DNA from 2 places in the Acuticoccus sediminis genome. Region 1 is predicted to be linked to the other one. Evidence: predicted binding sites of a transcription regulator. Region 1 holds the regulator's gene; the other holds the start of a gene.
What was found. Region 1 encodes LexA, which represses DNA repair genes until DNA is damaged. Its sites were predicted from a motif close to TGTTCNNNNTGTGTTCNG; they were not measured.

Region 2: the regulator LexA is predicted to act here: its motif matches at 2,961-2,978, upstream of dnaE (DNA polymerase III subunit alpha).

Annotation. Positions count from the first base shown of each region.
Region 1 is NZ_QHHQ01000001.1:1,585,533-1,590,016, forward strand. It holds gene DLJ53_RS06870 (PaaI family thioesterase) at 1-42, shown strand, start outside; gene DLJ53_RS06875 (glucose 1-dehydrogenase) at 418-1,179, shown strand; gene lexA (transcriptional repressor LexA) at 1,819-2,550, opposite strand; gene DLJ53_RS06885 (molybdopterin molybdotransferase MoeA) at 2,673-3,839, opposite strand; gene trpC (indole-3-glycerol phosphate synthase TrpC) at 3,836-4,484, opposite strand, start outside.
Region 2 is NZ_QHHQ01000008.1:93,528-98,011, reverse strand. It holds gene proS (proline--tRNA ligase) at 1-914, shown strand, start outside; gene DLJ53_RS28015 (lipoprotein-releasing ABC transporter permease subunit) at 911-2,161, shown strand; gene DLJ53_RS28010 (ABC transporter ATP-binding protein) at 2,161-2,838, shown strand; gene dnaE (DNA polymerase III subunit alpha) at 3,089-4,484, shown strand, end outside.

The DNA of each region.
Region 1 (4,484 bases):
ACGGCCGACGGCGTGTGGAAGATCCGCCGCCCGCGCAGCTAGGTCGGCTTCGCGCTACGGCGACTGGTCCGTCCGGCGCGAGTGTCCGGTCAGGCCCAGGCAGTTAGGCTCGCCCGGTGCCGCACGGTTATGGCGGCGCCGTTCGGGGCGCGACTGGCCCGGACGGGCACCCTGGCGGCATCCCGGGAATGGTCGGCCCGCACGGCAGGGCCTGTCCCGGTGGGAACCCTGCCGTACCTGTTCCATACTTCCCCGACATGCCCTGCGAGGCGTGTAGCGTCAGACGGGATCGTCTGACAAAATGATGGCGATGGGTCGTGCGACGGGGTAGAGCGGAGCGGGTCGGGTGTCCGGTCCGGGGCACGCTCCGGTGACGCGGCATCGCAGCCGGGCGGCGTAGAAACGAGGAGACACGGGATGGAACTGTCGCTGGAGGGGAAGGTCGCGCTGGTCACCGGCGCTTCGAGCGGCCTCGGCGCGAACTTCGCGAAGGCGCTCGCGCGGTCGGGGGCCTCGCTGGTGCTGGCCGCCCGCCGGCTCGACCGGCTCGAGGCGCTCCGGGACGAGCTCGCCACCCTCGGCACCACCGTCGGCGTGGTCGCGATGGACGTCACCGACACGGCCTCGATCGCGGCCGGGCTCGACGCCGCCGCTAGTGAGCTGGGGACGATCGACGTCGTGGTGAACAACGCCGGCGTGTCGACCGCGCAGCCGGCGCTGGACGTCTCCGACGAGGACTGGAGCTTCGTCATCGACACCAACCTCACCGGCTGCTTCACCGTCGCGCGCGAGGCGGCGCAGCGGCTGAAGACGGCCCAGCACGGCGGGTCGATCATTAACATCGCCTCGATCACCGGGCTGCGGCCGGCAGGCGCTCTGGTGCACTACGCCTCGGCGAAGGCCGGCCTCATCCACATGACGAAGGTGCTGGCGCTCGAGTGGGCGCGCTACGGCATCCGCGTCAACGCGATCTGCCCCGGCTACATCGAGACCGACATCAACCGCGAATTCTTTGCCACCGACGCGGGCGCGGCGCTGGTCCGGCGCATTCCGCAGCGCCGGCTCGGACAGCCGGACGACCTCTCCGGCGCGCTCTGCCTCCTGGCGAGCGATGCGTCGGCGTACATGACCGGCAGCGTCATCTCCATCGACGGCGGCCACCTCTGCAGCTCGCTCTAACGCCCCGCACCGGCCGCCCCCGCCGGCATGGCGGGCCGCGATGGACGTCGGGGAGAGGCAGCTCGCCCCGGGAAATGCTGATCGACTGGCCTCGCCCACGGGCGTAGCGGTCCAGGCAGGCCGGCGGGGACAGGCGGTCCCTCGGGAAATGCCGATCGATTGTCCGTGCCCATGGACGTGGAGGTCCGGGCAGACCGTCGGGGAGAGGCACGTCGCCCGGGAGATGCCGATCGATTGGCCACTCCCATGGGCGTGCTGGTCAGGGCCGGCCGTCGGGGAAGGCAGGGCCCTCGGGAAATGCCGATCGATTGGCCGCGCCGATGGGCGTGGAGGTCCGGGCTCGCCGGCGGGGAGAGGCAGGTCGCCGGGAAATGCCGATCGATGGGCCGCGCCCGCGGGCGTGGAGGTCCGGGCAGGAGGTCGGGGAGAGGCAGGTCGTTCAGGGAAAGCCGACGGATCCGCCGCGCCGAACGAGGCGGGCCGAATGGTGGCCGTCGCGGGGACCGCGTGATTGGCGCGGACTGAACGAGTCCGGGCGGCAGGTCGCGTCGGTTCCGGGTCCGGAGGCTGCGGTCTCGCGGGTCGGCTGCTGCGGCCCGGCACCGTGTGGTGCCGGAGCGGCAGTTGCGGTCCTGCGCGTCAGTAGTGACGGAGGAGGGCGGCGAGCCTGCCCTGGATCTGGACGCGGTCGGCGCCGAAGATGCGCGTCTCGTACGCCGGGTTCGCAGCCTCGAGCGCGATGGTGTTGCCACGCTTGCGCAGACGCTTGAGGGTCGCTTCCTCGCCGTCGATCAGGGCGACCACGATGTCGCCGTTCTCGGCGTGGTCCGTCCGCCGCACGACGACGGTGTCACCGTCGTGGATGCCGGCATCGATCATCGAATCGCCCGTGATCTCCAGCGCGAAGTGCTCGCCGGGGCCGAGCATGTCGGACGGGAGGTGGACGGCGGAGCTCTGCTGCTGGATCGCCTCGATCGGCACGCCGGCGGCGATGCGGCCCATCATCGGCACGTCGACGATGTCGTAGGCGGTCGTGACAGGGCGCAGCGAAGGGCCCCGCTTCGGCGGGATGGCCGGATCGCGCGGGGCCGACCCCTCGATGACGGACGGGGAGAAGCCGCGCGGGCGTTGCGGCGGGCTCGACTTCGCGAGCGCGACGTCCGGCAGGCGCAGGACTTCCAGCGCGCGGGCGCGGTTGGGGAGGCGGCGGATGAAGCCACGCTCCTCCAGCGCGGTTATCAGGCGATGGATGCCGGATTTGGATTTAAGATCGAGCGCATCCTTCATTTCCTCGAAGGACGGCGGCACACCGGTCGAGCTCATACGCTCATGAATGAACATGAGGAGATCGTACTGCTTCTTCGTCAGCATAGTTCGTCGTCGTCCTGACGCTGTATGACCAGCATTGGTACCCGAATCATTCCGCCATCATCTATACACGTTCGTCGTGTGTTCCGCAATGCGGAGCCCGCAGAACGTCACGAGTCAAGCAATCAGAGCGCGATATACCGACATGGACTCCCCGCCGGCACGGGACCTTCATGCGGTTGACGCACGAGCAGAACATCCGAAGCCGCGAGCACGGCTAGCATCGATGAATCCTGCCGCGATGCTGGCGTAATCGTCGATCCCGATCGCACCGCGCGCATGTGATCGCGGCGAGGGCCGTTCGCCGGGAGGTCGCGGCCGAGAATCCCCTCGCGCACCTCCGGCAGCGGTGCCGTCACCCCCTGCATCGCCTTCACCAGCGGAACGAGGAACAGGACCGCGCAGACCGCGCCCGATACCGGGTTGCCCGGCAGGCCGAGAACGAGCGGCCTGGAGGAGAACATCAGCGGCTTGCCCGGCCGCACCGCGACCTTCCAGAAGTCCGGCTCGATGCCGAGGTCCGAGAGGGCGGGCTTGACCAGGTCGTGGTCGCCGACCGAGGCGCCGCCGAGCGTGACGAGGATGTCCGCCTCGGCGATCCCGGCGGCACAGCGCCGGGCGATCTCGGCCCGGTCGTCCGGCGCGATGCCGAGGTCGATCGGGTCCGCGCCGGCCGCGCGCACCGTCGCGGCGAGCGCGGGTGTGATCGAGGCGACGATCTGGTCGGGACCGGTGGGCGAGCCGGGCGGCACGAGTTCGTCGCCGGTGGCGAGGAAGGCGACGCGGGGCCTGCGGGCGACCGTCAGTTCCGCATGGCCGCCGGCGCCGGCGAGTGCGATGTGGCGCGGCGCGAGGACGGTGCCGGCCGCCACCAGTGTGTCGCCGGCGGCGAAGTCGAGGCCGAGCGCGCGGATGTGGTCGTTCGGCTTGACCGTGTCGGTGGCCGTGAGCGCATCGCCGTCGCGCGCTGCGTCCTCCTGGATGAGGATCGCGTCTGCCCCCTCCGGCACCGGGGCGCCGGTGAAGATGCGGACCGCCTCGCCGTGACCCAGCGGACGCGGGTAGCGCCGCCCGGCCGCGGATTCGCCCACCACCCGGACCGGGCCGGGCATGTCGGCGGTGCGGACCGCGTAGCCGTCCATCGCGGACGAGGCGAAGGGGGGCTGCGTGCGCATCGAGACGACGTCGACCGTCACGACGCGGCCGGCGGCCTCGGCGAGCGGTACGGTCTCGGACGGGAGGTGGGGAGCGGCGGCGATCAGGCGGGCCTGCGCCTCGTCGACGTCAATCAAGAGGTGCGCCACTCGCCCGAGCGGCCGCCGGACTTTTCCAGGAGCCGCACGCCGCCGATCACCATGCCCCGGTCCATGGCCTTGGCCATGTCGTAGAGCGTCAGGCAGGCGGCGGAGACGGCGGTGAGGGCCTCCATCTCGACGCCGGTGCGCCCCGTGGTCTTCGCCCGCGCGGTGACGCGGTAGCCGGGCAGCGACGGGTCCGGCTCGAGGTCCACGGACACCGACGAGAGCGGCAGCGGGTGGCAGAGGGGGATCAGCTCCGAGGTCTTCTTGGCGGCCATGATGCCGGCGATCCGCGCCACGCCGACGACGTCGCCCTTCTTCACGTTGCCGGCCTGGATGGCGGCGAGCGTGTCGGGCGCCATCGTGACGGTCCCCTCGGCGACGGCCGTGCGGGTCGTCTCGGCCTTGGCGGAGACGTCCACCATCCGGGCCGCGCCGGTGGCGTCGATGTGGGTCAGCGGGTTGCCGAGCAGCGCGCGCGTCGCGGCGGTCACGTCCGCGTGGCGCATGAGGCTCTCGCCGATGAGGAAGGCGCTTGCGCCGACGGCCTGCAGGCGCGTGACGTCGGCGTGGGTGGCGATGCCGGATTCGGCGATGAGCAGGCGGTCGGGCGGGACCATCGCCGCCAGCCGCTCGGTG
Region 2 (4,484 bases), on a different contig from region 1:
ACGAGGTGCGGCCCCGCTTCGGCGTGATGCGCGGGCGCGAGTTCCTGATGAAGGACGCCTACTCGTTCGACATCGACCAGGCCGCGGCCGAGCGGGCCTACCACCGCATGTTCGTCGCCTACCTGCGCACCTTCCGCCGGATGGGGCTGACGGCGATCCCGATGCGCGCCGACACCGGCCCCATCGGCGGCAACCTCAGCCACGAGTTCATCATCCTCGCCTCGACCGGCGAGAGCGCCGTGTTCTGCCACAAGGACATGCTCGACAAGCCGGTCCCGCCCGCCGACACCGACTTCATGGGCGACCTCGCCCCGATCGTCGACGACTGGACCTCGCTCTACGCGGCCACCGACGAGATGCACGACGAAGCGGCATTCGCGGCGATCCCCAAGGACAAGCGGGTCGAGGCGCGTGGCATCGAGATCGGCCACATCTTCTACTTCGGCACCAAGTACTCCGCACCGATGGGCGCCGTGGTCGCCGGACCCGACGGCACCGAGGTGCCGGTCCACATGGGCTCATACGGCGTCGGCGTCTCGCGTCTGGTGGGCGCGATCATCGAGGCCTCGCACGACGACGACGGGATCATATGGCCCGAGTCGGTGGCGCCGTGGCAGGTCGGCATCGTCCACATGCGCCCCGGTGACGCGGCGTGCGACGAGGTCGTCGACCGGCTGGAGCGCGGGCTCGAGGCATCGGGCCGCACCGTCCTCGTGGACGACACGGACCAGCGCCCGGGCGCCAAGTTCGCGGCGATGGACCTCATCGGCCTCCCCTGGCAGGTCATCGTCGGCCCGCGCGGCGTCGCCGCCGGCGAGGTCGAGCTGAAGAACCGCGCCACCGGCGAGCGCACGACGATGGGCGAGGCCGAGCTGATGAACCGCCTCGCGTCGACGGCGGGGGCCACCGCGTGACGCCCTTCGGCGCGCTCGAATGGTCCATCGCGCGGCGCTACCTGCGCGCGCGCCGGCGTGAACGCGCCATCTCGATCGTCTCGACGCTGTCGATCACCGGCATCGTCCTGGGGGTCGCGGCGCTCATCATCGTGATGAGCGTCATGAACGGGTTCCGCACGGAGCTGTTCAGCCGCATCCTCGGCATCTCCGGCCACGTCGTGGTCCAGGCGGCCGACGGGATGCCCGGCTATGAGGGCCTCGCCGAGAAGCTGGAGGCGATCCCGGGCGTGGACCGCGCCGTGCCCTACGTCCTCGGCCAAGCCTACGCGACCGGCAACGGCGGCGCGACGGGCATCCTTCTGCGCGGCGTCTCCCGCAAGGACATGGAGCGCACGCCCCTCCTCGACGAGCACATGGTCGCCGGCACGCTGAAGAACTTCGGCGAGGAGGAGAAGGGCATGGTCATCGGCGCCGGGCTCGCCCGCGCGCTGGGCGTCACCATCGGCGACAAGGTCACGGTGATGACCCAGGACGGCCCGGTGACGCCGTTCGGCCAGACGCCGCAGATCGACAACTTCCCCGTCATCGGCATCTTCGACGTCGGCATGAGCCAGGTGGACGGGACCATCGCCTACCTGCCGATCGCCGAGGCGCAGCTCTACCTCAACATGGACGACCAGGCGACCGGCATCGAGATCTTCTCGGACTCGCCGGACGACATGGACGGCCTCAAAGCCGCGATCGCGGAGACCGCCGACCGGCCCCTCTACCTCTCCGACTGGCGGCAGAACAACCGCGCCTACTACTCCGCGCTCACGGTGGAGCGGAACGTGATGTTCATCATCCTGACGCTCATCGTTCTGGTGGCGTCGATGAACGTCATCTCCTCCATGACGATGCTGGTGAACGAAAAGACGCCCGACATCGCCATCATGCGCACCATCGGCGCCTCGCGCGGGACGGTGCTGCGGGTCTTCCTGATGGTGGGGCTGACCATCGGCGTCGGCGGCACGCTCATCGGCCTCGGCCTCGGCACGCTGATCGCCGTGAACATCGAGAACATCCGTCAGGCGATCACGACGATCTTCAACATCCAGCTCTTCCCGCCGGAGCTCTACTACCTGACGCAGATCCCGTCCGACATCTCCTCCACGCAGACCACCATGGTCGTCGTCATCTCGCTGCTCCTGGCGCTGATCGCGACGATCCCGCCGGCGTGGAAGGCGGCCACCACGGACCCCGTCGAAGCGCTGAAGGCCGAGTGATGACGACCCCTCTCGTTCTGACCGACATCGTGCGCACGTTCTCGGACGGGTCCGAAGAGGTGCACGTCCTCACCGGCGCCAACCTCTCGCTGAACGCGGGCGAGCTCGTCGCGCTGGTCGCGCCGTCGGGCGCCGGCAAGTCGACGCTGCTGCAGATCGCGGGCCTCCTCGAGGGCGCGACCAGCGGCGTCGTCACCATTGACGGCGTCGAGGCGACGGGCCTGTCGGACAAGGAGCGGACGATGCTCCGCCGGGACCGGATCGGCTTCATCTACCAGTTCCACCACCTCCTGGGCGACTTCACCGCCCGCGAGAACGTCGCCCTGCCGCAGCGTCTGGCCGGGGCGTCGTACAAGGATGCCCTCGCCCGCGCGGACGAACTTCTCGACCGCCTGGGCCTCGCCCACCGGCGCACCCACCGGCCGGGCGAGATGTCCGGCGGCGAGCGCCAGCGCGTCGCCATCGCGCGCGCGGTGGCGAACAACCCGCGCGTCATCCTCGCCGACGAGCCGACCGGCAACCTCGACCAGGCGACGGCCGAGACTGTTCGCGACGCGTTCCTGTCGCTCAGCCGGGACACCGGCCTGTCCGCGCTGGTCGCGACCCACAACCAGGCCCTCGCGAGCCAGCTCGACCGCACGGTAACCCTGAAGGAAGGCCGAATCGTCGCGCTATAATTGACGCTATCTGTCGAATAAGTTTCTCGCGAATCACGCTTGATGTTCTCGGAACATTCTACTACGTTCCAATGAGAACAAAGAGAGGTCAGTGATGCAGCGGTTCTTTCTCGATTGTGGTGCGTTCGTTTCCTGTTCGGCCTTCGTCGTCGCCCTCATTCTGTGGATTGACGGAATGCAGGTCCCCCTCGTGTGATCCCATCGGACCGATCCGGCGCTAAGGTGAGCGCCGGTATCTGGGAGGCGCGTCATGTTCGTCCATCTGAGGGTCCACTCGGCCTACTCTCTCCTGGAAGGCGCGCTGCACCTCAAGAAGATCGTGTCGCTTGCAGCGGCGGACAATCAGCCCGCCGTCGCCGTCAGCGACACGGCCAATCTCTTCGGCGCATTGGAGTTTTCGGAAAAGGCGTATGGCGAGGGCGTGCAGCCCCTCATCGCCTGCACCGTCCCCATCCGCCTCGCCGAGCGGATCCAGGGTGGCCGGCGGATCACGCCCATCGCCCGCATGCCCCTGATCGCCACCTGCCCGGACAGCTTCGCCAACCTGCAGCGGCTGATCAGCCACGCCTACCTGAAGTCGGACGGCGAGACCGTCGCCGTCCCGGTCGACGGCCTCGCCCCCTACGCCGACGGCATCATCGCCCTCTCCGGCTGGACCGACGGTCCCGTCGGCAAGACGCTCGAGCTCGGCGAGACCGACGGCGCCGCCGCGCTGTTCGACGAACTTCGCGAAACGTTCGGAGATCGTTTCTATTGTGAGCTCCAGCGCCACGGGACGACGGCGGAGAACACGTTCGAGGCGTTCGCCGTGGGCCTCGCCTACGACAGGGGCGTTCCCCTCGTCGCCACCAACGAGGTCTACTTCGCCAAGCGCGACGACTACGAGGCGCACGACGCGCTGATCGCCATCGCCGAAGGCCGCCGCCTCGCCGACGACGACCGGCGGCGCCTGACGCCGGAACACTATTTCAAGACCCAGGGCGAGATGGAGGCCCTCTTCAGCGACCTCCCGGAGGCGATCGCCTCGACGGTCGAGATCGCCATGCGCTCCCACTTCCGGGTAAAGAAGTGCCCGCCGATGCTGCCGCGCTTCATCGCCGCCGAGCGCAAGGCCCAGGGCCTGCCGCCGGAGGACAAGACCGAGGAGCAGGAGCTGGAGGCCGAGGCCGAGCGGCTCACCCAGATGGCGAAAGACGGCCTAGAACGGCGCTTCGCCACGCGCGGCATGGCGCCCGGCGTCGACCGCGAGGCGTACGAGCACCGCCTGGAGCACGAGCTCGGCATCATCTGCCGGATGAAGTTCCCCGGCTACTTCCTCATCGTCGCCGACTTCATCCAGTGGGCGAAGGCGCACGACGTCGCCGTGGGGCCGGGCCGCGGCTCGGGCGCCGGCTCGCTCGTCGCCTACGCGCTGACGATCACCGACCTCGACCCGCTCCGCTTCGACCTCCTGTTCGAGCGCTTCCTCAACCCGGAACGCGTCTCGATGCCGGACTTCGACGTCGACTTCTGCCAGGAGAAGCGCGACCGGGTCATCCACTACGTCCAGGAGCGCTACGGCCCGGACCGGGTGGCGCAGATCATCACCTTCGGGACCCTCCAGGCCCGCGCCGTGGTGCGCGACGTCGGCCGCGTGCTCGACATGC